2 regions of the Serratia entomophila genome follow, and region 2 is predicted to be linked to the other one. Evidence: predicted binding sites of a transcription regulator. Region 2 holds the regulator's gene; the other holds the start of a gene.
What was found. The regulator LexA, encoded in region 2, represses DNA repair genes until DNA is damaged. The targets are predictions, from matches to a motif close to TNCTGTATGTACATACAGNA.

Region 1 (15,498 bases), 2.3 Mb from region 2:
GGGCGCCGCGGAATTCATTGACGGCGCCAAACACCACCAGCTCGGCCTGGCCCTGGAGCCAAACGGTCAGATCGGTGCGGTATTGGCCGCGCAGTGCGGTCAGCTGGCCGCCAATCGGCTTGCCGGCGCGATAAAACACCGGCGGCACCAGCACCAGCAGCAGCAGCAAAATGCCGCCCAGCGTCAGGGCCAGCGCAGGATCCAGCCAGCTCAGGCCGTAGGTGACCACCAGGATCACCACCGCCGCGCCGATCAGCGGCGATATCACCCGCAGATACAGATGATCCAACGTATCGACGTCGGCCACCAGGCGGTTGAGCAGTTCGGCCTGGCGGAAGCGGGCGATGCCGCCCGGCGACAGCGGCAGGATCTTGCTGAAGGTGAATACCCGCAGGTGCGACAGCACGCGGAAGGTGGCGTCGTGGCTGACCACGCGTTCGGCGTAGCGCCCGGCGGTGCGGAAAATCGCCGCGCCGCGCACGCCGGCGGCGGGCAGCATGTAGTTGAAGGTAAACAGGCCCGCCAGCCCGGCCAGCGACGAGGCGGCCAGGAACCAGCCGGAGAGCGCCAGCAGGCCGATGCTGGCCAGCAGGGTGACGATCGCCAGCACGATGCCCAGGCAGATCAACAGGCTGTGGCGGCGGTACAGCGCCAGGAAAGGCAGCAAAACGCGCATGATTAAAGCTCCCCGCGGCGGTGGGCGATCAGGTTGGCGAACAGGCCCGGCTGTGCGCTGAGCGTGGCGTAATCGCCTTGCTGCACGATGCGCCCGCGGTCCATGACCCAAATCTGGTCGTAGTCTTCGGTATCTTCCAACTGGTGGGTGACCAGCAGGGTAGTTTGCTGATGCGAGGCGGCATTCAGCGCCTGCATCACCCGCCGTTCGCTGTGGGCGTCCAGGCTGGCGGCGGGCTCGTCGAGCAGCAGCAGCCGGCGTGAGCCAATCAGCGCGCGCGCCACCGCCACGCGCTGCGCCTGGCCGACCGACAGCCGCGCGGCGTTGTCGCCGATCTCGGTCTCCAGCCCCTGCGGCAGGTGCGGCAGCAGTTCGCTGACGTAAGATTGCTCTATTGCCTGTTGCAGCCGCGCCTCACTGGCCTGAGGATCGCCCAGCAGGATATTGGCGCGCAGCGTTTGCGCCGGCAGGTGCGGGTTTTGCCCGACCCAGCTCAGCTGGCGGCGCCAGCCGTCGGCGGCCAGTTCACGCAGCTCGACGCCGTTGACCTGCAGCGAACCGCGGTAAGGCAGGAAGCCGAGCAGCAGGTTAAGCAGCGAGCTTTTACCGGCGCCGCTCAGCCCGACCAGCGCGATGCGTTGGCCGGGTTGCAGGTCAAAGCTCAGCGGGCCGGCCAGCAGGACGCCGTTGGGCGACAAGATTTCCAGATCCTGCGCCTGCAGCGCCAGCGGCGCATCGGCGGGCAGCGTTTGTGCCCCGTTGCCCATTTGCTCGCCTTCGGCGCTGAGGAAGCTTTCCAGCGCCTCCGCCGCGCCCACCGCCTGCGCCTTGGCGTGGTAGAAGGCGCCGAGGTCGCGCAGCGGCTGGAAAAACTCCGGCGCCAGGATCAGCACCAAAAAGCCGGAAAACAGCGTGACGCCGAGGCCGTAGCTGCCGAAGTTAAGCTCGCCCAGATAGGAGAAACCGAAGTAGACCGCCACCACGGCGATCGAGATCGACGCGAAGAACTCCAGCACCGCCGACGACAGGAAGGCCAGGCGCAACACTTCCATGGTGCGGCTGCGGAAGTCTTCGGAGGATTTGGCGATCTGGGCGGTTTCCGCTTCGGCGCGATTGAACAGCCGCAGGGTATCCAACCCGCGCAGGCGGTCGAGGAAGTTGCCGCTCAGCCGCGCCAGCGCGACGAAGTTGCGGCGGTTGGCATCGGCGGCACCCATGCCGACCAGCGCCATAAACAGCGGGATCAGCGGCGCAGTGGCCAGCAGAATAAAGCCGGCGGCCCAGTTGATCGGGAAAACGGTGATGAGGATCAGCAGCGGGATAAACACCGCCAGGTACATTTGCGGCAGGTAGCGGGAGTAATAATCCTGCATGTCTTCAATCTGCTCGACGATGATGCTGGCCCAGCTGCCCGCCGGCTTGCCCTGGATCCAGGCCGGGCCGAGTTGCTGCAGCTTGTCCAGCACCTGTTGACGCATGCGTTGGCGGATCACCTGGCCGCAGATAAAGCCGACGCGCTCCCGCAGCCAGCTCAGCACCGCGCGCAGCGCAAAGGCGGCGGCCAGCCAGGCAAAGGTGGGGATCAGCCGTTCGCGTGGGGTATGTTCGATGATCAGGGCGTGCAGCAGGCTGGCCAGCAGCCATGCCTGCGCGACGATCAGGAGGCCGCTTATCAGCCCCAGCAGCATGGAAAGGCGCAGCCAACGCTGCGCCAACGAACTCTGGGTTTTAAGCCATCGGGTTAACTGTTGCTGTCTGGTTTTTTTCATCAGATATGAGTCTGCGTCGCCGGCGCCCATTTGTTACAGGCAGGGTTAACGTGCTGTTAAATAAAAGTGTTTGTCGCAATCTGCGGCAAACAAGCAAGGTCTCATGTTACCTCGTCACCCGACAGACTTGAAATAATAAAGCGGCCAAATCTTGCTATAACAGCCGCTTTATGGGGTCATTTTACCTCCGGGCTGGCCGCTTCGGCCGCCAGGGCGGCGCGTACCGGCTCGCGTGCGCCGATCCGCAGCCTATAGCGGGCCAGCGACGGCCAGTCATTTAGATCGATAGCAAAGCGCTCCATCCAACGCAGCACGGTGAACAGATAGGCGTCCGCTACGCCGAAGCGGTTTCCCAGCAGAAAATCCTGCTCATCCAACGCCTGCGCGGCAAAGGCCAGGCGCTGGCGCAGCTTGCCGCGCAACAGCGTTTTGGCTTCTACCGGCAGGGCATCGTTAAACAGCGGGCTGGCGCCGGCGTGGATCTCGGCGGTAATAAAATTGAGCCACTCCTGCAGCCGCACCCGTTCAAAGGTGGCGCAGGCCGGCGCCAGGCCGATCTCGGGGCGCAGATCGGCAAGATACTGCACGATCGCGGCGCCCTCGGTAAGGATCCGGCCGTCGTCCAGTTGCAGGGCGGCGACGTAGCCCTTGGGGTTGATGCGGTAAAAGTCGTTGCCGTCCGCGCAGCGTTTGCTGCGGTTGTTGACTCGGATCAGTTCAAACGGCAGGCCCAGTTCCCGCAGCACGATGTGCGGCGAGAGCGAGCAGGTGTCGGGGGCGAAATACAGTTTCATGGTTTTTCCTCAGGCGGTGAGCGATGGCGTTTCGTCACCAGCATGCTGCCGCCGCCGCCCGCGGGAAAATTAGAATCTCAGAAAGCCGTTATCAGCTCAGCTACTGACGGGCTGCGGCAACTGCTCATGCAGATAGCTCAGCAGCGTCTGCACCGGCAAAGCACCGGCGGCGGCGAATGAGCAGACCAGGGCAAAATGGCGGTAAATGGGGACGGTAAGCGGCAGGGAGCAGAGGCCCACCGCGTCGGCGGCGATGGTCGACGCAGGCATTAACGCCACCCCGACGCCTTCGCGCACCAGCGTTTGCGCCGTTTGCCAGTCGCTGACGCTGGCGCGCACGTCGCTCAACGTCAGCCCGGCCTGCTGCGCCAGGCTTTGCGCATTGAGGTCGCAACCGCCGGTCGCCAGCACGAAGGGCTGTTTGACCCATTCGGCGAAATCAACCGCCCGGCGGCCCCGAGCCAAAGGGTGGTGACTGGCGGCTACCGCCAGCCAGGCATCTTGCCCCAGGGGAAGGCATGGCCGCTCCGGCGCGGGATTGAGCACTATACCGACGTCTGCGGTTTCCAGCGCCAGCCAGTTCTCTACCTCACGGTCAGTGCCTTCCAGCGGGATCAGTTCGATGGCGGGGTAGAGGCGGCGGAATTTACGCAGCAGCGGCGGCAGCAAGGCGCTGAACGCCGAAGGAAAGCTGGCGAGGCGAATCTTGCCCGACTGAGCCCCGTTGGCCTGCAGTGCGTAGTGCCGGATCGCCTGCAGTTCGGCCAGCATGGCGCGGGCGTGGCTGACTATCCGCTCGCCGCTTTGCGTTAGGGCAACGCTGTGCGGCAGACGCACCAGCAAGGGGGTATTCAGCGCGGATTCAAGCTGGGCGATGGCCTGGCTGGCGCCTGACTGGGTCATGCCGCATTGCGCCGCCGCCTGGGTTATCTTGCCGCTGTCGGCCACCGCAACCAACAGGCGCCAATGAAGAAGATTCTGCATCGCATGTTTGTCCACGTGAAATGAGGTACAAAAAAAGCGGCCGTAAGAAGCCGCTTTTTATTGATGACAGGATGCCGGATTAGCAGACTTCTGCGCCGGCGATGCCGTCCAGATAGCGCTCTGCGTCCAGCGCCGCCATACAGCCGGTACCGGCCGAGGTGATCGCCTGGCGGTAGATGTGGTCCATCACGTCGCCTGCGGCAAACACGCCGGGGATGGTGGTTTGGGTGGCATTGCCGTGAATGCCGGACTGCACCTTGATGTAGCCGTTTTCCAGTTCCAACTGGCCGCCGAAAATACCGGTGTTCGGGCTATGGCCGATGGCGATGAACACGCCGGCCAGTTCCAGTTCACGGGTTTCGTTTTCCGCCTTGGTGCTGCGGATGCGCACGCCGGTCACGCCCATTTCGTCACCCAGCACCTGGTCCAGCGTATGGTCGGTGTGCAGCACTATGTTGCCGCTTTTCACTTTTTCCATCAGACGGTTGATCAGAATTTTCTCTGAACGGAAGCTGTCGCGACGGTGGATCAGGTGAACTTCAGAGGCGATGTTCGACAGGTACAGCGCTTCTTCAACGGCGGTATTGCCGCCGCCGACCACCGCCACTTTCTGGTTGCGGTAGAAGAAACCGTCGCAGGTGGCGCAGGCGGAAACCCCTTTGCCTTTGAAGGCTTCTTCAGAAGGCAGGCCAAGGTAGCGCGCAGAAGCACCGGTAGCGATGATCAGCGCGTCGCAGCTGTATTCGCCGCTGTCGCCGAACAGGCGGAACGGGCGCTGCTGCAGATCAACGCTGTTGATGTGATCGAAAACGATCTCGGTATCGAACTTTTCCGCGTGCTGACGCATGCGTTCCATCAGCGCCGGCCCGGTTAGGTCTTCGGCATCGCCCGGCCAGTTTTCCACTTCGGTGGTGGTGGTCAGCTGACCGCCTTGTTCCATACCGGTAATCAGCACCGGATTCAGGTTGGCGCGCGCTGCATAAACGGCGGCGGTGTAGCCGGCAGGGCCGGAACCCAGGATCAATAATTTGCTATGTTTAGCCGTGCCCATGAATAACCTCTTTCCCACAATGGCGGATAATGAAGCCGATTGTAGGGAAAATGGCGCAGTAAAAAAAGCGTCAGGCGATGTTGTTAACGATTTGTATGATAGTTACCGCCTATTAATTTGTCGCCTGTCTATAAAATGAACGCCGGATACAGAAATTTAACTTATGAAACCGTTGCGCGGCGGGGAAGGGCAGAGCGGTCAAAAAGCGCAATCTTCCGCCTTTGGCCCATGGTGAAGGGCTTTATCAGCCAGCGATTCATAACTAAAAATGGGGTGCTGACTTTTAGTGACGGTACGTTCTTCTGATTTTGCTTCTTTTACTTTGACAATCCGCTGCGCATTTGCGAAAACATCATAGGAAGAAGAAATTATCCCCCTAACGCCAGCAAATCGTACGTATTTGCAGCGCAGCGGCACCATCGCGCGGCAGTTGAGGGGAGCGGCGCGCAAGCGTTTGCCGATTTTTTCTCGACCTTAACGTCATTGCTCGCGTTGCGCGGGGTTGGACAGACAGGCCGCGCAGCGTTGTTAATGATGGTAGTGAAGAAGCATATGACAGGCATCGGGTCTTCGCTTGGAACGAACCCTTACACATTGACGTTGGCTAGGGTGTGGCAAGTGCAAGGAAGAAAATAAGAGAGACAATAATAATGGCAGACAACAAGAAACGCCCGGGTAAAGATCTCGACCGTATCGACCGCAACATCCTGAACGAGCTGCAGAAGGATGGGCGTATTTCGAACGTTGAGCTTTCGAAGCGCGTGGGGTTATCCCCAACGCCATGTTTAGAACGCGTGCGCCGCCTCGAGCGCCAGGGTTTCATTCATGGTTATACCGCATTGCTTAACCCGCATTATCTGGATGCATCCCTGCTGGTTTTCGTGGAGATCACGCTGAACCGCGGCGCGCCGGATGTGTTTGAGCAATTCAACTCGGCAGTACAGAAGCTCGAAGAGATCCAGGAGTGTCATCTGGTATCCGGCGATTTCGACTACCTGTTGAAAACCCGCGTGCCGGATATGTCGGCTTACCGCAAGTTGCTGGGTGAGACCCTGCTGCGTTTGCCGGGGGTTAACGACACCCGTACCTACGTGGTCATGGAAGAAGTTAAACAGAGTAACCGTTTGGTTATCAAAACACGGTAAGGTGCAGGTGCAAAACCTGATTAAATTGGTTACACTCCTGTTTATTCATACAGTTTCGGCGCCGGGGAAACCTCTCGGCGCTGTTGCTATTTCAGCTAACAGGAACCTGGAGAGCCTTTCTTGAGCCAGGAATATACAGAAGATAAAGAAGTTACCCTGAGAAAACTCAGCAGTGGCCGGCGTTTGCTGGAGGCTTTGCTGATCGTGGTAGCGATTTTTGCCGTTTACCTTATGGCTGCGCTGGTCAGTTTCAATCCGTCTGACCCTAGCTGGTCTCAGACCGCGTGGCATGAGCCTATTCATAACCTGGGCGGTGGCGTCGGCGCCTGGATGGCCGATACGCTGTTCTTCACCTTCGGGGTGCTCGCCTACGCGATACCGCCGATCATGCTGGTTCTGTGCTGGGCGGCCTACCGCCAGCGCGGCAATGGCGACTATATCGACTATTTTGCGCTCTCATTGCGTCTGATCGGCACACTGGCGCTGGTGCTCACCTCTTGTGGCCTGGCGGCGCTGAACGTCGACGACCTCTATTACTTCGCCTCCGGCGGCGTTATCGGCAGCCTGCTGAGCAACGCCATGCTGCCGTGGTTTAACGGCATCGGCGCCACGCTGGCGCTGTTATGCGTATGGGCGGCGGGGTTGACGCTGTTTACCGGCTGGTCCTGGCTGGTGATCGCCGAGAGAATTGGCGGTGCGGTGATGGGCGTGGCGACCTTTATGACCAACCGCTCGCGCCGTGAAGAACGCTATGACGATCGCTACGTTGACGTTGAAGCCGAGACGGCAGAGAAGGGCGCTGTGACGACGGTTGCTGCGGCAGCGGCGGACGACGACGTGCTGTTCTCTGCGCCTTCGGTAACCGAAACCGCCAAAGAGGCGGCTGAAGACGCTGCGGATCCGTTGCTCAGCAACCTGCGCGCCGGCGACGCTGACGATGAAATTGAAGCCGCACCGGCCGCCGCGCCTGCCGCGGCCGCGCCGGTGAGCGAGCCGGTTACCGCGGCGCCGGTGGTGGCTCAGGCGCCGTCGGTCACCGTTGCCCCGGCTGCCCCGGCCTCGGTTAGCCAACATCCGATGAGCGCGCAGGCGGAAAACGCCGTGCCGCCGCTGTATTCATTCGAGATCCCTGAAGAAACGCCGGCGCCGAAGGTTGCGCGCCCGGTTGACCCTTATCAGGACCGCGATGAACCGCGCCTCGGCAACTGGGATGCGCCCGCCGCGCCACAGCCGCCGCGCGAGCATTCACCCTTTGATTTCTCCGCCGCGCAGCGCGACAGCGTCGACGTCGGCGGGGCCTCCGGCTTCAGCGCCGCCGATGCAGCCGCCGCGCCGTTCGGCAGCGCCAAGCCGCAGTTGGACCACGCAGCGGCCGCGGCTGCTGCAGGTGCTGCGGCCAATGTGTTTATGCCGGCCTTTAGCGCCACCAGCGACGGCAACTCTCAGGTCAAGCAGGGTATTGGCCCTGAGCTGCCGCGGCCGAATCCGGTGCGCATTCCTACCCGGCGCGAGCTGGCGTCTTACGGCATCAAGCTGCCTTCGCAGCGCGCCGCTGAGCAGGAACAGCGCCAGAGCGAGCCAGAACCGCAACAGCCATTAACCGCCGCTAATCCGCAGGATGAAGAAGCCCTGCAGGAAGCGGCGTTGCGTCAGGCGTTCGCCGAGCAGCAACAGCAGCGCTACGGCGAGGATCTCCAGCAGGACGACGAAGAGGCGCTGCAGGAAGCCGCGCTGCGCCAGGCGTTTGCCGAACAGCAGCAGGCGCGCTACGGCCAGCGGGAAGCGGAACCGGCGCCTGTGGCGCAGGCACCTGCGGCCAGCCCGGTGGATACACGCAACGCGTTCAGCTTCTCGCCGATGGACGATTTGGTGGATGACGGCCCGAGCGAGCCGCTGTTTACCCTGTCGCCGCAGCTGGAAGAGCGTATCGAGCAGCAGAGCGAGTTGGAAGACGATGTGCCGTTCGGCCAGTTTGAACCTGCGGCGCCTGCCTATGCGCAGCCAACGCCGCCTCAGACGCCGCCGGTGCAGCAACCCTATCAGCAACCGGGCCAGCAGCCTGCCTATCAGCAGCCTGTTCAACCGCAAGGTTATCAACAGCCGCCGCAGCCAGCTCAGCAACAGGGCTATCAGCAACCCGCGCAGCCTGCCGCGCAACCGGCTCCGGCCGCTGCGCAGCAGCCGGCGATGGACAGCCTGATCCACCCGTTCCTGATGCGTAACGACATGCCGTTGCAGAAGCCAAGCACGCCATTGCCGACGCTGGATCTGCTGACCGAAGCCCCGAAAGAGGTGGAGCCGGTGGATTCGTTCGCGCTGGAGCAAAAGGCGCGTCTGGTTGAGGCCAGCCTGGCCGATTACCGGGTGAAGGCCGACGTGGTGGATATTCTGCCGGGGCCGGTGATTACCCGCTTCGAGCTGGATCTGGCGCCGGGCGTCAAGGCGGCGCGCATTTCCAACCTGTCGCGCGACCTGGCGCGTTCACTCTCAACCTCCGCCGTGCGCGTGGTTGAAGTGATCCCCGGCAAGCCATACGTCGGGCTGGAGCTGCCGAATGCCAAGCGCCAAACGGTGTATCTGCGCGAAGTGCTGGATTGCCCGGCCTTCCGCGATAACCCTTCGCCGCTGTCGATCGTATTGGGTAAAGACATCTCCGGTGAGCCGGTGGTGGCCGATCTGGGCAAAATGCCGCACCTGCTGGTCGCCGGTACTACCGGTTCCGGTAAGTCGGTCGGGGTCAACGCCATGATCCTGAGCATCCTGTATAAGGCCACGCCGAAAGAAGTGCGCTTTATCATGATCGACCCGAAAATGCTGGAGCTCTCGGTCTACGAAGGCATTCCGCATCTGTTGACCGATGTGGTTACCGATATGAAAGACGCCGCCAACGCGTTGCGCTGGTGCGTGGGCGAGATGGAGCGCCGCTACAAGCTGATGTCTGCGTTGGGCGTGCGTAACCTGGCCGGTTACAACGAGCGCGTCGATCAGGCGGAGGCGATGGGCCGGCCGATCCCGGATCCGTTCTGGAAACCGGCCGACAGCATGGACATCACGCCGCCGGTGTTGGAGAAAGAGCCTTACATCGTGGTAATGGTCGACGAATTCGCCGATCTGATCATGACGGTGGGCAAAAAGGTCGAAGAGCTGATTGCTCGCCTGGCGCAGAAAGCGCGTGCGGCGGGTATCCACCTGGTGCTGGCGACCCAGCGTCCGTCGGTGGATGTGATCACCGGCCTGATCAAGGCCAACATCCCGACCCGCATCGCCTTTACCGTATCCAGCAAGATTGACTCGCGCACCATCCTCGATCAGGGCGGCGCCGAATCGCTGCTGGGGATGGGGGATATGCTGTATCTGGCGCCTAACTCCTCGATTCCGGTGCGTGTGCATGGCGCATTTGTGCGCGATCAGGAAGTGCATGCGGTGGTCAAGGATTGGAAAGCGCGCGAACGGCCCCAATATAAAGAGGGTATCCTCAGCGGCGGTGAAGACGGTGAGGGTGGCGCAGGCGGCGGCATGGAAGGCGATGAAGAGCTGGATCCGCTGTTTGACCAGGCGGTGGACTTCGTGGTGGATAAACGCCGCGCTTCCATCTCCGGCGTTCAGCGTCAGTTCCGCATCGGCTATAACCGCGCCGCGCGCATCATTGAACAGATGGAAGCGCAGGGCATCGTCAGCGAGCAGGGGCACAACGGCAACCGCGAGGTGCTGGCGCCGCCACGGCATGATTGACGCAGGTTCAACCGCTGTTATTCATTGATAAAGGGCCGCTTAGCGGCCCTTGTGCAAAGAAGCGTAAACCCGTTTCCTTCTCGGAACATTAGCCTATCTGGCGTCCGTGGGCTTCGGGTAGAGTAACGGTTGTTAAGGGTTAATTTGACCCGCACGGCACCGCCTTGCGGTTAACGCATTTCATAAGGTATCTGGAATAATGAAAAAACTGTTAGTTGCCTGCTGTTTGCTTTCGGGATTCACCTCCACCGCTGTGCTGGCCGACGCCGCGCAGGATCTGCAAAGCCGCCTGGCGAAAGTGAACAGTTTCCACGCCAGCTTCTCTCAGACCGTCACCAGCGGCGACGGCGCAGCGGTGCAGCAGGGTGAGGGCGAGCTGTGGGTTAAGCGCCCGAACCTGTTCAACTGGCACATGACTTCGCCGGACGAGAGCGTGCTGGTTTCCGATGGCCAGACCCTGTGGTTCTATAACCCGTTCGTCGAGCAGGTGACGGCGACCTGGCTGAAAAACGCCACCGGCAATACGCCGTTTATGCTGATCACCCGCAACAACGCCAGCGACTGGAAGCAGTATAACGTGAAGCAAAAAGGCGATGATTTCGAGCTGACGCCAAAATCCGCCAACGGCAACCTGAAGCAGTTCGCCATTACCGTGACCAACAGCGGCACCATCCGCAGCTTTGCGGCGGTTGAGCAGGACGGCCAACGCAGTTCGTATGCGCTGAAAAGCCAGCAAAACGTCTCCGCCGATCCGGCCAAATTCAAATTTACCCCACCGAAGGGGGTGACGCTGGACGACCAGCGCCAGTGAGGTGCAAGTGAGTAATCTGTCACTCGATTTTTCCCAAAATGAGTTCCAGCCGTTGGCCGCGCGTATGCGGCCAACCACGCTGGCGGAATATATCGGCCAGCGGCATCTGCTGGCCGCCGGCAAGCCGCTGCCGCGCGCCATCGAGGCCGGGCAGCTGCACTCGATGATTTTGTGGGGGCCGCCGGGCACCGGGAAAACGACGCTGGCAGAGTTGATCGGCCGCTACGGTCAGGCGGATGTCGAACGCATTTCCGCCGTGACCTCCGGCATTAAAGAGATCCGCGAAGCGATCGAGCGGGCGCGGCAAAACCGCGACGCCGGCCGCCGCACCATTCTGTTCGTCGACGAGGTGCACCGCTTCAATAAAAGCCAGCAGGATGCTTTCCTGCCGCACATTGAAGACGGCACCATCACCTTTATCGGCGCCACTACCGAAAACCCCTCGTTCGAACTCAATTCGGCCTTGCTGTCCCGTGCGCGCGTTTATTTGCTGAAGGCGTTGACCGCGGAAGATATCAGCCAGGTGCTGGATCAGGCGATGAACGACAGCGGGCGCGGCTTCGGCGGCCAGAATATCGAGCTGCCGGAAGAGACGCGTCGCATGCTGTCGGAGCTGGTGGGCGGCGACGCACGCCGGGCGCTGAACAGCCTGGAAATGATGGCGGACATGGCGGAAGTCAACGCCAAAGGCGTGCGGGTGCTGACGCCGGAACTGTTGAAAGAAGTCTCGGGCGAGCGCAGCGCGCGCTTCGACAACAAGGGCGATCGTTACTACGACCTGATTTCCGCACTGCATAAATCGGTGCGCGGTTCTGCCCCGGATGCCGCGCTGTACTGGTATGCGCGCATTATTACCGCCGGCGGCGATCCGCTGTACGTGGCGCGCCGCCTGTTGGCGATCGCGTCTGAAGACGTCGGCAACGCCGATCCGCGCGGCATGCAGGTGGCGATTGCCGCCTGGGACTGTTTTACCCGCGTGGGGCCGGCGGAGGGCGAACGCGCCATCGCGCAGGCGATCGTTTACCTGGCCTGCGCGCCGAAAAGCAACGCCGTTTATACCGCTTTCAAGGCGGCGATGCGCGACGCCAGAGAGATGGCCGATTACGACGTGCCGGAGCACCTGCGCAACGCGCCGACCAAGCTGATGAAAGAGATGGGGTTGGGCGCAGAGTACCGCTATGCCCACGACGAAGCCAACGCCTACGCCGCAGGCGAGAATTATTTCCCGCCTGAAATGGCCAATACGCGTTATTACCAACCGACCTCTCGCGGGCTGGAGGGTAAAATCGGCGAAAAGTTGGCATGGCTGGCTGAGCAGGATCAAAATAGCCCGACAAAACGCTACCGCTAGCGTTGCCGTTGCGGTAAGGTTAACGGGTATCACTCTTCCTTTATACGGCTATAAATCAGCCGTATAAGACAACAAATTTTCTTTCAATAACAATAAGCACAGGATTAGCATGCTCGATCCCAATCTGCTGCGTAATGAGCTAGACGCAGTCGCCGTCAAACTGGCTCGCCGAGGCTTTAAACTCGATCTGGATCTGCTGCGTTCGCAAGAAGAACGCCGCAAGGTTCTGCAGGTAGAAACTGAAACGCTGCAGGCCGAACGTAACTCCCGATCGAAATCCATCGGTGCGGCCAAAGCGCGCGGGGAAGACATCGAGCCGCTGCGTCGCGAAGTGAACGAACTGGGTGAAAAGCTGGATGCCGCCAAGGCTGAATTGGATGCGCTGCAGAGCGAGATCCGCGATTACGCTCTGGCGCTGCCGAACCTGCCCGACGATGCTGTGCCGAACGGCAAAGACGACAGCGAAAACCAGGAAATCAGCCGCTGGGGCGAGCCGCGCCAGTACGATTTCGCGGTGCGCGATCACGTCGATCTCGGTGAAATGGCCGGCGGCCTGGATTTCGCCGCGGCGGTCAAGCTGACCGGTTCGCGTTTTGTGGTGATGAAGGGGCAAATCGCCCGCATGCACCGCGCGCTGTCCCAGTTCATGCTGGATCTGCACACCGAGCAGCACGGTTATCTGGAGGCCTACGTGCCTTACCTGGTCAACCATGCGACCCTGTACGGCACCGGGCAACTGCCGAAGTTCGGTGAGGATCTGTTCCACACCAAACCGCTGGAAGAAGAGTCCGACAGCAGCAACTACGCGCTGATCCCAACGGCGGAAGTGCCGCTGACCAACCTGGTGCGCGACGAGATCCTGGAAGAAGAGTCTCTGCCGCTGAAGATGACCGCGCATACGCCATGCTTCCGCGCAGAAGCCGGTTCCTATGGCCGCGACACCCGTGGTTTGATCCGCATGCACCAGTTCGACAAAGTGGAAATGGTGCAGATCGTTCGCCCGGAAGACTCCATGGCGGCGTTGGAAGAGCTGACCGGCCACGCGGAGAAGGTGCTGCAACTGCTGGCGCTGCCGTACCGTAAAGTGCTGCTGTGCACCGGCGACATGGGCTTTGGCGCCTGCAAAACCTACGATCTGGAAGTGTGGCTGCCGGCGCAGAACACCTACCGTGAAATCTCCTCATGCTCCAACATGTGGGATTTCCAGGCGCGCCGCATGCAAGCGCGCTGCCGCAGCAAAACCGAGAAGAAGCCACGCCTGGTTCACACGCTGAACGGCTCCGGCCTGGCGGTTGGCCGCACGCTGGTGGCGGTGCTGGAAAACTATCAACAGGCCGATGGCCGCATTCAGGTGCCTGAGGTGCTGCGTCCTTATATGGGCGGCCTGGAATACATCGGCTGAAAAGCAAATAACTGAAAAAAGCGCCTGCGGGCGCTTTTTTTTTGCCTGTATCGCCCGCAACCGCGGCACGGGAAACAAATCGTGCGGTTCATTGATAAGTGGCGATTGACTTTTTTATCGCCAGTGGCATGATTCGCGCACTCTCTTGCGCGTTCGGTTTCAATTTCACTATGTCCGCTTACTCCCGCCCAGTGCTTCTGTTGCTCTGCGGCCTGTTGCTGCTTACGGTCTCCATCGCCGTATTGAATACGTTGGTCCCACTTTGGTTAACCCATGCTCAGCTGTCAACCTGGCAGGTGGGAATGGTCAGCTCTTCTTACTTTACCGGCAACCTGGTTGGCACGCTGGTGGCGGGCAGACTGATCCAGCGCGTCGGTTTTACCCGCAGTTATCACCTTTCCTGCATCGTTTTTGCCGTGGCGACCGCCGGCATGGTGCTGTCGCTCGATTTCTGGAGCTGGCTGGGGTGGCGCTTCTTCGCCGGCGTCGGCTGCGCCTGGATCTGGGTGATCGTGGAAAGCGCGCTGCTGCGCAGCGGCAACCTGAGCAACCGCGGCCAGCTGCTGGCGGCCTACATGATGGTGTATTACCTCGGTACGGTCACCGGCCAACTGCTGCTGAGCATGGTGTCCACCGAGCTGCTGAAGGTGGTGCCCTGGGTGACCGCCATCGTGATCGGCGCCATGCTGCCGATGCTGTTCGCCCGGGTGAACAGCCAGCATGACGAGCCTCAGCAGGCGGCGGTATGGCCGATGCTGAAACGCCGCAGCGCGCGGCTGGGCATCAACGGCTGCATTATTTCCGGCATCGTGCTGGGCTCGCTGTACGGCCTGATGCCGCTGTATCTGTCCCATCAGGGCATGAGCGACGCCAACGTCGGTTACTGGATGGCGCTGCTGGTGAGCTCCGGCATCGTCGGGCAGTGGCCGGTAGGGCGGCTGGCCGATCGTTATGGCCGCCTGCTGGTGCTGCGCATTCAGGTGTTTGTGGTGATCCTCGCCAGCGTGGCGATGCTCGGCAACTACGCCATGGCGCCGTCGCTGTTTATTCTCGGCTGTGCCGGTTTCACCCTGTATCCGGTAGCGATGTCCTGGGCCTGCGAGAAGGCAATGCCGCACGAGCTGGTGGCGATGAACCAGGCGCTGCTGATGAGTTACACCATCGGCAGCCTGCTGGGCCCATCGATGACGGCGCTGCTGATGCAGAACTATTCCGATCGCGTGCTGTTCGTGATGATTGCCGCAGTAGCGCTGGTGTATCTGATGATGCTGCTGAAAAAGCAAAAGCCGGACCGCCACCACACGCCGTTCGCCGCTGCCTGACAATAAAAAACCCGGCCTTGCGCCGGGTTTTTTGATCAGCCGAAAACGGTCAGTACATCACCTTGTGGCCGTAGCTCTCCAGGATGCCTTTGACGCGATCCATGGTTTCGGCCTTGGGGGGATGCACGCCGTCCAGCTGGTATTCTTCGCCCATCGCCACCCATTTGTGTTTGCCCAGTTCGTGATAGGGCAGCAGCTCGATTTTCTCGATGTTGGTCATGTCCCGGGTGAACTCGCCCAGCATGTGCGCCGACTTGTCGTCGTCAGACCAGCCCGGCACCACCACATAACGGATCCAGGTGCGCTGATTGCGCTGCGCCAGGTAGCGGGCGAATTCCAGCGTACGGTGGTTGGACACGCCCACCAGGTTTTGGTGGATGTCGTCGTTCATCTGTTTCAGATCCAGCATCACCAGGTCGGTGGTGTCCAGCAGCTCGTCGATTACCGGATCGTAGCGGCGC
Region 2 (15,498 bases):
AAACGCCAGGCTGTGATCGCCGCCGCATTCGTCACGCAAACCAGCACGTGAATTTCATTGCGACTGTCTGATTATTCAACGAAAAATCAGTAACGTCTGATCTGCGGCTTCTGCATAGAACGGTAGATCCACACGCCCACCACCGCCAGAATCAGCCACGGCAGCAGCTTGAACACCACGGCGAACAGCCCGCCCAACAGCATAAAGGCCGCCGCCGCCAGCAGCGCTGCGAACACGCCCAGCAGCGAAATGCCGGTTACCAGCAGCATCGCCACAAAGCCAACGAGAAAGAAGAGTTCTAACATGATTGCTCCTTCGCAAAACAAGGTATCTGCAGAGGTATTACAAGAAGCGTGCCAGAACGGCGCGAGAGCTAACCGATTGAAATGTCGAGGCAGGCATGCCGCAGGGTGCAGCATGCCTGGTGAAAAAGACTAACTGTTAGTCAAATTATTTACCAATTACGCCATCTCGGTGCGCGGCAGGCGCACCAGATCCAGCGCCGCTTCCACTACCCGCACGTCGGCGCCCGGCTTGTGGGCGTTCTCGCTCAGGTGGCGACGCCACTGGCGCGCGCCCGGCACGCCCTGGAATAGGCCGAGAATATGGCGGGTGATATGGCCCAGGTAGGTGCCGTTGGACAGCTCGCGCTCGATGTACGGATACAGCGACTCGATAACCGCCACGCTGTCTTTGACTTCGGCTGACGCGCCGAACAATTCGCCGTCGACCCGCGCCAGAATGCCCGGATTCTGGTAGGCCTCGCGGCCCATCATTACGCCGTCCAGGTGCTGCAGGTGCTGCCGCGCCTCTTCCAGCGTTTTCACGCCGCCGTTGATGGCGATGGTCAGCGCCGGGAAGTCGCGCTTCAGCTGATAGACTCGCGGGTAGTCCAGCGGCGGCACTTCGCGGTTCTCTTTCGGGCTGAGGCCGGACAGCCAGGCCTTGCGCGCATGGATGGTGAACATGTCGCACTCGCCGCGGCCGGCGACGGTGGCAATGAAGTCGCACAGAAATTCGTAGCTGTCCTGCTCGTCGATGCCGATACGCGTCTTGACCGTGACCGGAATCGACACCACGTCGCGCATCGCCTTGATGCAGTCGGCGACCAGCGTCGCCTGGCCCATCAAGCAGGCGCCGAACATGCCGTTCTGCACCCGATCGGACGGGCAGCCGACGTTGAGGTTGATCTCGTCATAGCCGCGCTGCTCCGCCAGTTTGGCGCAGTGCGCCAGCGCCGCCGGATCGCTGCCGCCCAACTGCAGCGCCACCGGATGTTCTTCTTCGCTGTAGGCCAGGTAGTCGCCCTTGCCGTGGATAATCGCGCCGGTGGTCACCATCTCGGTGTACAGCAGCGTTTCCTTGGTCAGCAGGCGATGGAAGTAACGGCAATGACGATCGGTCCAGTCGAGCATCGGCGCGATGGAGAAACGATTGGCGGCGTAGGTTGGGGCGTGGTTGTCTTTCGTCATGCGGGTTACTGGCTACCTGAGTCTGTCTGGGTTCAACGAACGGCGTGCTGCCGCAAACGGCTATTATAACGACAATCGGCGCCGTTGGGCAAAGCGCCGTGCTGCCGAAGAAAAAAGAATAAAAAATGAATAAATTCGTCCGCCCGGGTGTTCTCTCGATATGGGCGCCTTTCGCGCCCCTTCCCACGAGGAAACAACCATGAACAGCTTCGTTAAACCTCTGCTGCTGCCGGTGTTCGCCGGCGCACTGTTATTTTCCGGCGCGGCCCTGGCGATGGGCGGCGACAGCAGCGGCCAAACCACGCCAACCTGCCCGAAAGGCCAGATATACGACAGCAAAACCAAGACCTGCATGGTGGACAAGAGCAGCATGATCGATGATAGCGACCGCGCCAACTACGCCTATGCGCTGGCAAAAAGCGGCCGCTATCAGGAGGCGCTCGACGTGCTCAATCAGCTGCGGGATCCCAACACCGCCGTTGCGCTGAATTACCGGGGATACGCCACCCGCAAGCTCGGCCGCACCGATGAAGGCATCGGCTATTATTTAAAATCAGTGGCGCTCGATCCCAAATATCCTAAGGTGCGCGAGTATCTGGGTGAGGCCTATATGGTAAAAGGCCGCCCGGACCTGGCCAAAGAGCAGCTGCAGGTGATTCGATCGCTGTGCGGCACCGGCTGCGAAGAATATCGCGACCTGGCTGCGGCCATCGATCATCACCCCGAATCCTGAGGCTGCACCGCCCGGAGGTGACTATCAGCAGCGACGCGATACGCAATGAGCTTGGCCGATACCTGTCGCGCCTGTGGCGCTATGGGCTGGTGCTGTCACACCGACGGGATATCGCCGATGACCTGGTGCAGTCGACCTGCGTACGGGCGCTGGAGCGCGCCGCCCAGTTTACGCCGGGCACGCGGATGGACCGCTGGCTGTTTTCCATTTTGCACTCCATCTGGCTCAATGAGATCCGCGCCCGGCATATTCGCCAGGGGCAAGGCTTTGTCGACGCCGACCAACTGGCCGGCGCGGAAAACGGCGAAGACCCCATCTGGGCCAATGAAGTGATGCAGCGGGTTAAGCGGCTGCCGGAAGCGCAGCGCAACGCGCTGTTTCTGGTGTATGTGGAAGAGCTTTCTTACCGGGAGGCCGCCGAGGTGCTGGCGGTGCCCGTCGGCACCATCATGAGCCGTCTGGCCGCCGCGCGCCTGACGCTGGCCGGCGATCCTCTGCTGCAAACCCGCGCTCCGCAGTCAAAAGGAGAACGATCATGACCCCCTACTCCGTGACGGACGAGCTGCTGGTCGCCTATCTGGATAATCAGCTGGAGCCGCAGCAGCGCCAAGACCTCGATCGGCGTCTGGCTGAGGAGCCGGCGCTGGCCGAGCGGCTGACACTGCTGGCGCGCAGCAGCCTGCCGTTCAAACAGGCGTTTGCGCCCTTGCTCGACGAAGCGCCGATTGAACGACTGCGGGCCGGCTGGGAGCAACCTCGTTCAACCGGCGTCAGCCGCCGCGGCCTGATTGCCGCCGCCGTCGGTTTCCTGGCGTTGGGCGCCGCGGCGGATCGCGCCTATCTGCTGATCGGCCGGCCGGAGGAAAACTGGCGCAGCCTGGTGGCGCAATATATGGCGTTGTACACCCCGGAAACGCTGGCGGACATCGACACCACGCCGCAAAACATCGGCAATCAACTGCAGCATACCGGTGACAGGTTAGGCATTGCGTTGCCGCAGGAAAGGCTGCTGTTGGGTGGCGCCACGCTGAAAAATGCCCGGTTGCTGGCCTACGACGACCATCGCATCGCCCAGCTCACCTGGCTGGACGCACAGTATGGCCCGCTGGCGCTGTGCATCATCCAGCGGCCAGGCCCGGTTGAAGCAGCCGAGCGCGAGCGGCGTCAGGGCATGAACGTGGTTTATTGGTCCGACGGGGAGCATGCCTTTATGCTGATTGGCCATAATCCACCGGCGGAAATGGACGCGTTGGCGGTGCAGCTGCGCCGCGCTCTGGCGGCCTGAGGCGCGACTCAAGCTGGCGGGCAACTCTCGGCGATTCGCCGTAATCATGTTAAAATCGGCTTTTTTACGTACCGGGATATTTGCGATGAACTCAACCACCCAGGAAAAGCTGCTGGCGCAGGCTGAACAACTCTGCCAGCAACGCAATGTGCGATTGACGCCGCAGCGGCTGGAAGTGTTGCGCCTGATGGCGCAGCAGCCCGGTGCCATCAGCGCGTACGACCTGCTCGATCTGCTGCGCGTCGTCGAACCGCAGGCCAAGCCGCCAACGGTCTACCGCGCGCTGGACTTCCTGCTGGAGCAAGGGTTTATCCACCGGGTAGAATCGGCCAACAGCTATGTGCTGTGCCACCATTTTGAACAGCCGATGCACACCTCCGCGCTGTTTATCTGCGATCGCTGCGGGCAAGTGACCGAGCGTACCACCGAGGGCGTGGAAGACACGCTGCAAAAGCTGGCGAAAGAGTCAGGGTTTGCGCTGCGCCATAGCGTAGTGGAAGCCCATGGCCTGTGCGCAGGATGCGTTGAAGTTGAAGCCTGTGACAGCAAGCATGATTGCGGTGAACACGACCACAGCATCACCATCAAGAAGAAATAAGCGGAGTTAGGTACTTCCCTGTACCTGCGGCCATGGCGCCAAGGGGGGACGCCAGACCGTCAATAGCAACTCATGGCCGCAATCCGCTGCGGCCGATCGCGCTACCAGCGATGCTTGTTGTGCTCTTCCCAGGACTTCACTTCCTTCTCGGCTGCCTCTTTCTGGTAGCCGTAGCGCTCCTGGATTTTACCGACAAGCTGTTCACGCTTCCCTTCAATAACCGCCAGGTCGTCATCGGTCAGCTTGCCCCATTGTTCCTTCACTTTCCCTTTCAACTGCTTCCAGTTACCGTCGGCTTGATCTTTGTTCATAGTCTCTCCGTTAACCCATGGTGAATCAGTTTTAGATGCGGCAGGCAAGGCGTGTAACCAAGAAATTTTTATGGTCTTTTACGTTGACCAAAGGAGCGCCAAATCCCAACTCATTTCGCCAGCCACATGATTAATTGTAGCCACAGATAACGGTAAATATAAAAAAACCAGAATAAAAACCCATATTAAAATTAAATATTAGAAAAAAACGCCATTAAACAAGAAACTAACCTGACCCAATTGACGCTGATGACATGTAACAGAATATAAATAAAAACATAAGAAAATCTAATAAATAAACGGTAAGAACATGGAGCTATCTTGCCGCAAACCAGCTGCCGCGCACCCGGTGGCGATGCCAGAGCCAGCCCAGAGACAGGCCGCGCAGCGAAAGGAATACCGCCAGCGCCAGCCACAGCCCGTGGTTGCCCAGCTGCGGCACGCTGAACAGCGTCAATCCGTAACCGGCCGCCGCCACCGCCATGCTGTTGCGCATCTCCGCCCCACGGGTAGCGCCGATAAACATGCCGTCCAGCAAATAGCACCATACGCCAACCAGCGGCAGCACCGTCTGCCACGGCAGATAATGGCTGGCCAACTCACGCAGCTCGGGCAACGAGGTTAACGCCGCCACGATCTGCTGCCCGGCAACGGCGTAAACCGCGCCAAAGGCCAAGGCTACCAAACAGGCTTGCCGACAGGCGGCGCGCCATATCTTCCTCAGTTGGCGGTCGTCACGGGCGCCATAGGCGTGGCCCGAATGCGCCTCCACCGCGTAAGCGAAGCCGTCCAGCGCGTAAGCGGTGAAGGTCAGCAGGTTCATCAGCACCGCATTCACCGCCACCACTTCGCTGCCAAGCCGCGCGCCAAAAATGGTCAAAGAGGCGAAGCACAGCTGCAGCAACAGCGAACGCAGCATGATGTCGCGGTTCAGCGCCAGCAGGCGCCGCAGGTTGCCGCGCCAGGCCTGTTGCAGCATCGGCAGTGAGATGCCGCGCAGGCGCATCACGCGCCACGTCAGCCACAGCCCGAGCAGCAGCGTGGCGTATTCGGCGATAGCGGTCGCCGTCGCCGCCCCCTGTACGTTCCAGCCCAGCCCCATCACCAGCCAGATATCCAGCGCGATGTTCAGCAGGTTGCCGACGATCAGCAGGATCACCGGCGCGCGCACGTATTGCACGCCGAGCAGCCAGCCGAGGATCACCATATTGGCCAACGCCGCCGGGGCGCTCAGCCAGCGGATCTCGAGAAACAGCCGCGCCTGCTGCAGGACTTCGGCGTTACCGCCGACGATCCCCAGCGCCAAATCAATCAGCGGCTGGCGCAACAGCACAATCGCCAACCCGGCCAGCCCCGCCAACAGCAGCGGCTGCATAAAGGCGCGCGCCAGCGCCTGCGGGTTCTGCGCCCCCAGCGCCTGAGCGGCCAGGCCGGTGGTGCTCATGCGCAGGAACAGCAGCAGCATAAACAGGAAGCTGGTGGCCATGGCGCCGATCGCCACGCCGCCCAGATAGGTTGGGCTATCGAGATGGCCGATCACCGCGGTATCCACCAACCCGAGCAGCGGCACGGTGATATTGGAAAAAATCATCGGCAGGGCAAGACGCCACAGGGCTTTATCGGTGTCGCTGGTGAAGGCGGAAATCAGGCGCATGGTGAAATGTTCCCGTGAATACCCTTCCTGTTCAAGTTGCCGCCGTGTTGGCTACGTCTTGAAATTTCCTGGGTATTACATTGAATCAGAAATGACATCGCCCCAAGGCTGGGGCGATTTAAATCAGGGCGCAAGCGTTCGGGCGCGGCGGTTAAATCCAGTCGCCGTTGCGGATCACGCCAACCGCCAAACCTTCGATGGTGAAATTCTGCTGGCGCAGATCGACCACGATCGGTTGGAATTCGCTGTTTTCCGGCAGCAGTTCAACGACGTTGCCGTGTTTTTTTAGGCGTTTGACCGTGACTTCGTCTTCAATGCGCGCCACCACCACCTGGCCGTTGCGCACGTCTTGCGTCTTGTGCACCGCCAGCAGATCGCCGTCGAGAATGCCGATGTCGCGCATCGACATGCCGTTGACCCGCAGCAGGAAGTCCGCGTTCGGTTTGAACAGGGAAGGATCCACCTTGTAGTGGCCTTCGATATGCTGCTGGGCCAGCAGCGGTTCGCCGGCGGCCACGCGGCCGATCAGCGGCAAACCCTCTTCGTCTTCCATCAGCAGGCGAATGCCGCGTGACGCGCCGGAAACGATCTCGATCACCCCTTTGCGCGCCAGCGCCTTCAGGTGCTCTTCTGCGGCATTTGGCGAGCGGAACCCCAGACGCATGGCGATCTCGGCACGCGTCGGCGGCATGCCCGTCTGCGAAATATGATCGCGAATCAGATCATAGACCTCTTGCTGTCTGGTAGTTAGTGCTTTCATTCCGCCCCCCTGTTTGTTTATACAGTCTTGCTGTGAGTATATACAGGTAAGCTCGGATTGGGAACCGAAGAATGAATAAAAATCAGGGATTAGCGTTCCGCTCAGGCGAAGTGCTGCCACAGCACCGAGCCCCAGACGAACAGCGCCAGCAGGATCGCCAGCGACACCGCCGCCGACCCCATGTCCTTGGCGCGGCCGGACAGCTCATGGTATTCGCTGCCGACGCGGTCTACCACCGCCTCGATCGCACTGTTCAGGATCTCGACGATCATCACCAGCGCTACGGATCCGATCAATAAAATGCGCGCTATCGCACCCACATCCAGCCAAATCGCCAGTATGATAGCCAGCACGGTCGCCACCAGCTCCTGACGGAACGCCGCCTCGTGCTGCCAGGCGGCAGAAAGTCCTTTATAAGAGTAGCCGGCGGCTTTAATAATACGGGTCAGGCCGGTTGCTTGGTTCGCCATGTTTTCAGTGCCTTTCTCAGAGGTAAGTCATAATAAAAAGAGCCCGGATCGGTCAACGCTATCGGCTCTCGGTTTTCCAACACCACAGATCTGCTACCCGGTTTCTGGTATGCTTGCGGCGCATTGCTAACAAGAGGCTTCACGTTGTTATGTCAGGTTGGCGTAAAATTTATTATAAATTATTGAATTTACCACTCAAATTGTTGGTAAGAAGTAAGGTTATCCCTTCAGACCCGGTGACGGAGTTAGGGTTGGATCCCTCACGGCCGATTTTGTATGTTTTGCCTTATAATTCCAAGGCGGATTTGCTGACGCTGCGCACCCAGTGCCTGGCGCAGGATCTGCCCGACCCCCTCAACCCGCTGGAGATCGACGGCACGGTGTTGCCGAGCCACGTGTTTATCCACGACGGCCCGCGCGTGTTCCGCTACTACACGCCGAAGGAAGAGTCGGTCAAGCTGTTCCACGACTATCTGGATCTGCACCGCAGCAACCCGGATCTCGACATCCAGATGCTGCCGGTTTCGGTGATGTTCGGCCGTTCGCCGGGGCGTGAAGGCCACGGCACTCCGCACCTGCGCCTGCTGAACGGCGTGCAGAAATTCTTCGCCGTGCTGTGGCTCGGCCGCGACAGCTTCGTGCGCTTCTCCAATACCGTTTCGCTGCGCAGCATGGCCACCGAACACGGCACGGACAAATCCATCGCGCAGAAACTGGCGCGCGTGGCGCGCATGCACTTCTCGCGCCAGCGCCTGGCCGCGGTCGGCCCAAGCCTGCCGGCGCGCCAGGATCTGTTCAATAAGCTGTTGGCCTCCAAAGCTATCGAAAAAGCGGTCGAGGACGAAGCGCGCAGCAAGAAAATTTCCCACGAGAAAGCCCAGCAGAACGCCATCGCGCTGATGGAAGAGATCGCCGCCGACTTCTCTTACGAGACCGTGCGCCTCTCCGACCGCGTGCTGAGCTGGACCTGGAACCGGCTGTACCAGGGCATCAACGTCACCAACGCCGAGCGCGTGCGCCAGCTGGCGCAGGACGGCCACGAGATAGTCTACGTGCCCTGCCACCGCAGCCACATGGACTACCTGCTGCTGTCCTATGTGCTGTATCACCAGGGCCTGGTGCCGCCGCACATCGCGGCCGGCATCAACCTCAACTTCTGGCCGGCCGGGCCGATCTTCCGCCGCCTGGGCGCGTTCTTCATCCGCCGCACCTTCAAGGGCAACAAGCTGTACTCCACGGTGTTTCGCGAATACCTCGGCGAGCTGTTTACCCGCGGCTATTCGGTGGAATACTTCGTCGAAGGCGGCCGTTCGCGCACCGGGCGTCTGCTGGAACCGAAGACCGGCACCCTGTCGATGACCATCCAGGCGATGCTGCGCGGCGGCGCCCGCCCTATCACCCTGGTGCCGATCTACATCGGCTACGAGCACGTGATGGAAGTGGGCACCTACGCCAAAGAGCTGCGCGGCGCCACCAAGGAAAAAGAGAGCCTGTTGCAGATGCTGCGCGGCCTGCGCAAACTGCGCAACCTGGGCCAGGGCTACGTCAACTTCGGCGATCCGCTGCCGCTGACCGCCTATCTGAACCAGCACGTGCCGCAGTGGCGTGAAGCGATCGACCCGATCGAAGCCCAGCGCCCAAGCTGGCTGACGCCGACGGTCAACGATCTGGCGGCCAAAATCATGGTGCGCATCAACAATGCCGCCGCCGCCAACGCCATGAACCTGTGCTGTACCGCGCTGCTGGCCTCCCGCCAGCGTTCGCTGACCCGCGAGCAGCTGCTCGAACAGTTGGAATGCTATCTGCAGCTGATGCGCAACGTGCCATACGCGCATGACGTCACGGTGCCGACCCAGACGCCGGACCAGCTGCTGGATCACGCGTTGAACATGAACAAGTTCGAGGTGGAGAAGGACAACATCGGCGATATCATCATCCTGCCGCGCGAGCAGGCGGTGTTGATGACCTATTACCGCAACAATATCCATCACCTGCTGGTGCTGCCTTCCCTGATCGCCACCATCGTGATGCATCACCGCCAGGTATCGCGCAGCGAGCTGCTGCGGCAGATCGGCCTGATTTACCCGATGCTGAAGGCCGAGCTGTTCCTGCACAACGACAAGGAGCAGCTGGAGGAAGTGCTGCAGCCGCTGATCGGCGAAATGATCCGCCAACAGCTGATCTGCGACAAAGGCGAAGACCTGGTGCTGAACCCGGCGCGCATTCGCCCGCTGCAGCTGCTGGCGGCCGGCGTGCGCGAGACGCTGCAGCGCTACGCCATCACCATGTCGATCCTCAGCGCCAACCCGAGCATCAACCGCGGCGCGCTGGAGAAAGAGAGCCGCATCATGGCGCAGCGCCTGTCGGTGCTGCACGGCATCAACGCGCCGGAGTTCTTCGACAAGGCGGTGTTCTCCACCCTGGTGGCGACGCTGCGTGAAGAGGGCTACATCAACGACATCGGCGATGCGATCCGCGAGCACACCCTCGAGGTGTACAACATGCTGAGCGATCTGATCACCCCGGAGATCAAGCTGACCATCGAAAGCGTCAGCATGCCGGCGGAAACCGATGCGCTGCCTGAGGCGGCGGCCGAGGAAGAGAAAGAAGGCTGAGCCGCGCAGAGCAGAAATGCAAAAGGCACCCTCGGGTGCCTTTTTTATTGCCCCCGGCGCTTAAGCCGGCAAATAACTCAGCGCGATGCCGATAAACACCACCAGCCCGACGTAGTTATTGTGCAAGAACGCCTTGAAGCAGGCTTCGCGCTCGCGGGTGGCTACCTGCTTCTGCTGATGGATAAACAGCGCGCCCGCCAGCAGCAGCGACCAGTAAAACGCCCCGCCCAGCTGCGCCAGATAACCGACCCACAGCAGCAGCAGCAGGGTGGCGAACTGCAGCAGCCCGACGATCAGCTTGTCATAGCGGCCAAACAGAATGGCGGTGGATTTAACGCCGATTTTCAGGTCGTCATCGCGGTCCACCATCGCATACAGCGTATCGTAGGCCACCGTCCAACAGATGTTGGCCAGCAGCAGCAGCCAGCAGCTCAGCGGCAGCGCTTCGCTGACCGCGGCGTAGGCCATGGGAATGCCCCAGCCGAAGGCGGCGCCCAGCACAAACTGCGGCAGGTTGGTCACCCGCTTCATAAACGGATAAACCCAGGCCAGCGCCAGCGCCGCCAGCGACAGCCAGATGGTCATGGCATTCAACGTCAGCACCAGGCCAAACGAGATCAGCACCAGCACCACGAACAGCACCTTGGCCTCTTTCCCGCTCACCCGGCCGCTCGGCATCGGCCGCCCGGCGGTGCGCTTCACGTGGCCGTCGACCGCACGATCGGCGTAGTCGTTCACCACGCAGCCGGCGGCGCGCATCAGGAACACCCCCAGCACGAACACCAGCAGGATCGACAACGGCGGCACGCCCTGCCCGGCCAACCACAGCGCCCACAGCGTCGGCCACAGCAGCAGCAGGCTGCCGATCGGTTTATCGATGCGCATCAGATGGCTGTAAGCCCGCCATTTACTTTGAGTCACGCTTCCCTCCAAGGTCTTTCCTCTCCTCTCTAAGCGGGATCCGCTGCGTACAGCGGCGAAGCCGGTAAAAACAGCTCGGTCAGCAGCAGCGGCTTGCCCGCCAACCGCAAACGGGAGCGGCGCGCCCACAGCGCGTCCTGCCGGCCGATATGAATATAATCGCGGGTCAGTTCCCCGCTGCCGAACAGATAACGCCCCAGCGGCAACGTGCCCAGATCCACCAGCGCCCGATCGGGGCCGGTCAGGGTTTCCTGCGGGATCACCGTGCGCCCCAGCAGCCAGGGCCGGTTGTCGCCCAACAGCACGATTTCGCGCAGCCAGTAGCGCGGGCTGGCGGGCAGATGTTCCGCCTCTTCCCCCAACTCGTCGCGGGTGACGAAACATTCGCGCTGCGGTTCAACGTGCACCCGCGCGCAATGGCGTTCAAAACGGCGGGTCATGGAGCCTAATTCCATCAGCCAGTCGCTGACGGCGGCGGGCGGCGGCGGATGTCGATCGGATAACCACTCAAGCGGCGGCAGGATGGAGCCCCTATTGCCAGACATTGCTCTACTCCACGCCTGAGGCCGCACGCTGCGTGCCGCGCCAGACGATACAAACTGTTAACAGGCCTCCATTGTAACGCAGAATTGCAAAAGCGGCAGGCTGATTCGTGGGGTCCGAACGGGTTGTTCAGCGATAAAAAAGGCCCGGGCTGTCATCTTTTTGCCATCTGTTTTCTCTAACGTCAGGTGCCGGTACAGCGGTGATTCTGTGATCTCCTGCATAGTTTCGTCTTCGTTGCGTTGTTTTATCTACGCGCGTAGATAAGCTGATATCGCAGCGTTGAATCGCCATTTGTCCGACATTTTCGTCAGCAAACCTTCTTGCCGACACCAGGGAACTCACTGCAGCAAAACAGAGGATATCAATACAATGAGCGAAACAACGCTTGCTACCCCGCAGGCCGCCGAGGATACATTGGCGGCCGAGGAACGCCTGGCGACCAAAGAGGGGCGCAGCCAGTTTTGGCGCGCCACCTTCTCCTGCTGGCTGGGTACCGCCATGGAATACGTCGACTTTGCGCTGTACGGCCTGGCGGCCGGCATGGTGTTCGGCGACGTGTTCTTCCCCGAAGCCACCCCGATGGTGGCGCTGCTGGCCAGCTTCGCCACTTACTCCGTGGGCTTCGTCGCGCGGCCGATCGGCGCGTTGGTGTTCGGCTGGATAGGCGATCGCAAAGGCCGCCGCGTGGTGTTGATCACCACGGTGGCGCTGATGGGCGTCTCCACCACGCTGATCGGCCTGATCCCCTCCTATGCGCAAATCGGCGTCTGGGCGCCCACCTGCCTGGTGATACTGCGCTTCGCCCAGGGCTTCGGCGCCGGCGCCGAGCTTTCCGGCGGCGCGGTGATGCTGGCGGAATACGCGCCGGCCAAGCGCCGCGGGCTGGTGGCCTCGATCATCGCCATCGGTTCCAACAGCGGCACCCTGCTGGCCTCGCTGGTCTGGCTGCTGGTGCTGCAGTTGGATAAGGAAGACCTGATGAGCTGGGGCTGGCGCATTCCGTTCCTCGCCAGTATTCTGATCGCCGGCGCCGCGCTGTATCTGCGCCGCCACGTGCGGGAAACGCCGGTATTTGAACGCGAGCTGCAGCAGAACCACCAGCGCATGCTGGAGGCCGCCGCCGCGCCGGAGGACCACCGCAGCTACCTGCAGCGCACCAAGGCCTTTTGGGTGATGCTCGGCCTGCGCATCGGCGAAAATGGCCCCTCTTACCTGTGCCAGGGCTTTATCGTCGGTTACGTCGCCAAAGTGCTGATGGTCGACAAGTCGGTACCGGCGCTGGCGGTATTGATCGCCTCGCTGTGCGGGTTCCTGGTGATCCCGCTGGCCGGCTGGCTCTCCGATCGTTTCGGCCGCCGCGTCACCTACCGTTGGTTCTGCCTGCTGTTGGTGCTGTACGCCTTCCCGGCGTTCTGGTTGCTCGACAGCCGCGAACCGGCCATCGTCATCTCGGTGATCGTGGTCGGCATGTGCATCGCGTCGCTGGGCATTTTCGGCGTGCAGGCGGCCTACGGCGTGGAGCTGTTCGGCGTGAAGAACCGCTATTCAAAAATGGCGTTCGCCAAGGAGCTGGGCTCGATTTTGTCCGGCGGCACCGCGCCGCTGATCGCCACCGCGCTGCTGTCCGGCTTTGGTCACTGGTGGCCTGTCGCCTGCTATTTTGTTGTAATGGCGGCCATAGGCTTAATCACCACCTTCTTTGCCCCTGAAACCCGCGGCCGCGATCTCAATCTGCCGCAGGACGCGGTGTAATTGAGGCGAACAGGACTCCAACTTGGATAATCAATCCGCGCGGCGCATCACCCGCGCCGACGTGGCCCGCGTGGCGGGTACCTCCGTCGCCGTGGTCAGCTACGTGATCAACAACGGCCCGCGGCCGGTGGCGGAAGCCACCCGTCTGCGGGTGCTGGCGGCAATCGCGCAAACCGGCTACCGGCCAAACGACATCGCGCGGGCCCTGGCCTCCGGCAGCACGCAAACCTACGGGCTGGTGGTGCCGGACATCTCCAACCCGTTCTTCGCCACCCTGGCGCGGGCGCTGCAGCAGGAGGCCTTCAGCCGCGGCCGCGTGCTGCTGCTTGGGGATGCGGGCGATGACCGCCAGCGTGAGTACGAATTGATTAACCACTTGCTGAGCCGGCAGGTCGACGGCCTGCTGTACACCAGCGTCGATCGCCACCCGTGGTTCGATCTGATCCGCGCCTCCGGCACGCCCTGCGTGATGATCGATACCATCGACAGCCGGGCCGGCGTCTGCGCCATCCGGGTCGACGAACGCGACGCCGCCTGTCAGGCCACCCGTCATCTGCTGCAGCACGGCTATCGCGACATCGGCATTTTTATCGGCCCGCTGACCATGCTCAACGCGCAGGATCGCCTGAACGGCTGGCGCGATGCGCTGCTTGAGGCGGGCATCACGCCGCGTGAAGAGTGGATTTTTGAAACGCCCTATACCCGGCAGGGCGGCTACCGGGCGACGCAAAAAATGGTTCAGGGACCTCGCCCGCGCGCCATTTTCACCTCCAACGAACAGCAGGCGCTCGGCTGCCTGTCGGCGCTGGCGGAGCATCAGCTGCAGGCACCGGACGATCTGGCCATCATTTGTTTTAACGGTACGCAGCAGTCCGAATTCAGCGTGCCGCCGCTCAGCGCGGTAGAACAGCCGATCGACGCCATGGCCAAGCGGGCGATCGCCATGCTGGCCGCCGGCGCGGCACCCGAACTGCACGAATTCGCTTTCCAGCTGCGTATCCGCCGCTCCTGCGGCTGCTAGCTGTTTTTCAGGTATTCCTTATGCGTTTGATTATTGATTGTGACCCCGGCAATGGCGTTCCCGGCGCCAACGTGGACGACGGCCTGGCGCTGGCGTTAGCGTTGGCGGCCAAGCCGCAGCTTGATCTTGAGCTGATCGGCATCGTGGCCGGCAACACGCCGCGCGAACTCGGCTTTGCCGCCGCCGGCGAACTGCTGCGGCAAACCGGTTATCGGGTGCCGCTGGCTCTCGGCGCGGCCCGCGCCCTGATCGAACCGCCCGCGCCCTGGCGCGCCCATCTGGACCGCCCGATCGCCGATCCGCATCTGGCCAGCCTGTGGGACGGCGTGCCGCGCCCGCAGGCCGCTGCGCTGCCGGCCCCTGACGCCGCCATCGCCATCGGCGAACTGATCTGCAACAACCCCGGCGAGATCACCCTGGCGGCCATCGGCCCGCTGACCAACGTCGCCCAGGCTCTGCAGCTGTACCCGCAAATGGCGCAGGCGGTGAAGGAGATAGTGATCATGGGCGGCGTGTTCAACGTCGAAGGCTATATCAAAGACACCAACTTTGGCCTGGATCCGGAAGCGGCGCGGCGGGTGTTGAGCAGCGGCGCCAATATCACGCTGGCGCCGCTGGACGTCACCACCCAGACCATGCTTACCCAGGAAGATCTGGCTCGCCTGACGCAGCCGGATACCCCGCTGTGCCGCTACCTGCGCACCACTACCCAACCCTGGATCGACTATTCCCGCCAGACCCGCCATCTGCCGGGCTGCTGGATCCATGATGCGCTGGTGATCGCCTGGCTGCTGGAGCCGCAGCTGGTCACGACCGAGGAATATTTTGTCGATGTGGCGCTGGAGGGGGCGATGACGCGCGGCAGTTCGCGCCGCTGGCAGCCCGGCAGTCTGCGCCTGACGGTCGGCATGCCGGAACCGCAGGGCAAGCCGGTGCGGGTGATGCAGCAGGTGGATAATGCCCGCCTGCTGGCGCTGATCGGCGCGACTCTGGCCCGCGGATGAAAAAAGGTGCGCCGAGGCGCACCAAACATCGAGCCAGCATCGGCAGCGTCGGGTACTACCCCTTGCCTTTCACGCTGCTGATAAAGGTTTTACGCGCTGTGGTGGAACCCAGTTTCTCGGCCTCATTCATCAGCTTCAGCGCTTTATCGATATCTCCCGCCTTCACCGCCTGTTTGATGCCGTTATTGAAATAGCTTTCCGTGTCGTTAAGCATCGGCTCCGCCGGTTTGGCCGGCGCAGGTGCCGGAGCCGCCGTTGCGACAGGCGCGGTTGATCCCACCACCACCGGCGCCGTGGTCGGCGCCGGTTGCAGCATGCCGATCATCACGTTGCCGCTGCCCTGTTCGGCGGTCACT

Region 1: KHA73_RS08630 (DNA translocase FtsK 4TM domain-containing protein) is a predicted target of LexA. The motif match lies at 6,455-6,474, and genes of this name have one in related genera.

What each region holds. Positions count from the first base shown of each region.
Region 1 covers NZ_CP082787.1:1,751,462-1,766,959, forward strand. The annotation lists gene cydC (heme ABC transporter ATP-binding protein/permease CydC) at 1-676, opposite strand, end outside; gene cydD (heme ABC transporter permease/ATP-binding protein CydD) at 679-2,445, opposite strand; gene gstA (glutathione transferase GstA) at 2,622-3,239, opposite strand; gene KHA73_RS08615 (LysR family transcriptional regulator) at 3,336-4,223, opposite strand; gene trxB (thioredoxin-disulfide reductase) at 4,303-5,274, opposite strand; gene lrp (leucine-responsive transcriptional regulator Lrp) at 5,925-6,419, shown strand; gene KHA73_RS08630 (DNA translocase FtsK 4TM domain-containing protein) at 6,540-10,151, shown strand; gene lolA (outer membrane lipoprotein chaperone LolA) at 10,351-10,962, shown strand; gene KHA73_RS08640 (replication-associated recombination protein A) at 10,970-12,313, shown strand; gene serS (serine--tRNA ligase) at 12,423-13,715, shown strand; gene KHA73_RS08650 (MFS transporter) at 13,886-15,037, shown strand; gene pflA (pyruvate formate lyase 1-activating protein) at 15,087-15,498, opposite strand, start outside.
Region 2 covers NZ_CP082787.1:4,482,542-4,498,039, forward strand. The annotation lists gene pspG (envelope stress response protein PspG) at 87-305, opposite strand; gene dusA (tRNA dihydrouridine(20/20a) synthase DusA) at 462-1,472, opposite strand; gene KHA73_RS21545 (tetratricopeptide repeat protein) at 1,672-2,205, shown strand; gene KHA73_RS21550 (RNA polymerase sigma factor) at 2,244-2,744, shown strand; gene KHA73_RS21555 (anti-sigma factor family protein) at 2,741-3,490, shown strand; gene zur (zinc uptake transcriptional repressor Zur) at 3,576-4,088, shown strand; gene KHA73_RS21565 (CsbD family protein) at 4,190-4,399, opposite strand; gene dinF (MATE family efflux transporter DinF) at 4,716-6,053, opposite strand; gene lexA (transcriptional repressor LexA) at 6,205-6,813, opposite strand; gene KHA73_RS21580 (diacylglycerol kinase) at 6,915-7,283, opposite strand; gene plsB (glycerol-3-phosphate 1-O-acyltransferase PlsB) at 7,433-9,898, shown strand; gene ubiA (4-hydroxybenzoate octaprenyltransferase) at 9,959-10,831, opposite strand; gene ubiC (chorismate lyase) at 10,849-11,364, opposite strand; gene KHA73_RS21600 (MFS transporter) at 11,735-13,117, shown strand; gene KHA73_RS21605 (LacI family DNA-binding transcriptional regulator) at 13,140-14,138, shown strand; gene KHA73_RS21610 (nucleoside hydrolase) at 14,159-15,142, shown strand; gene malM (maltose operon protein MalM) at 15,198-15,498, opposite strand, start outside.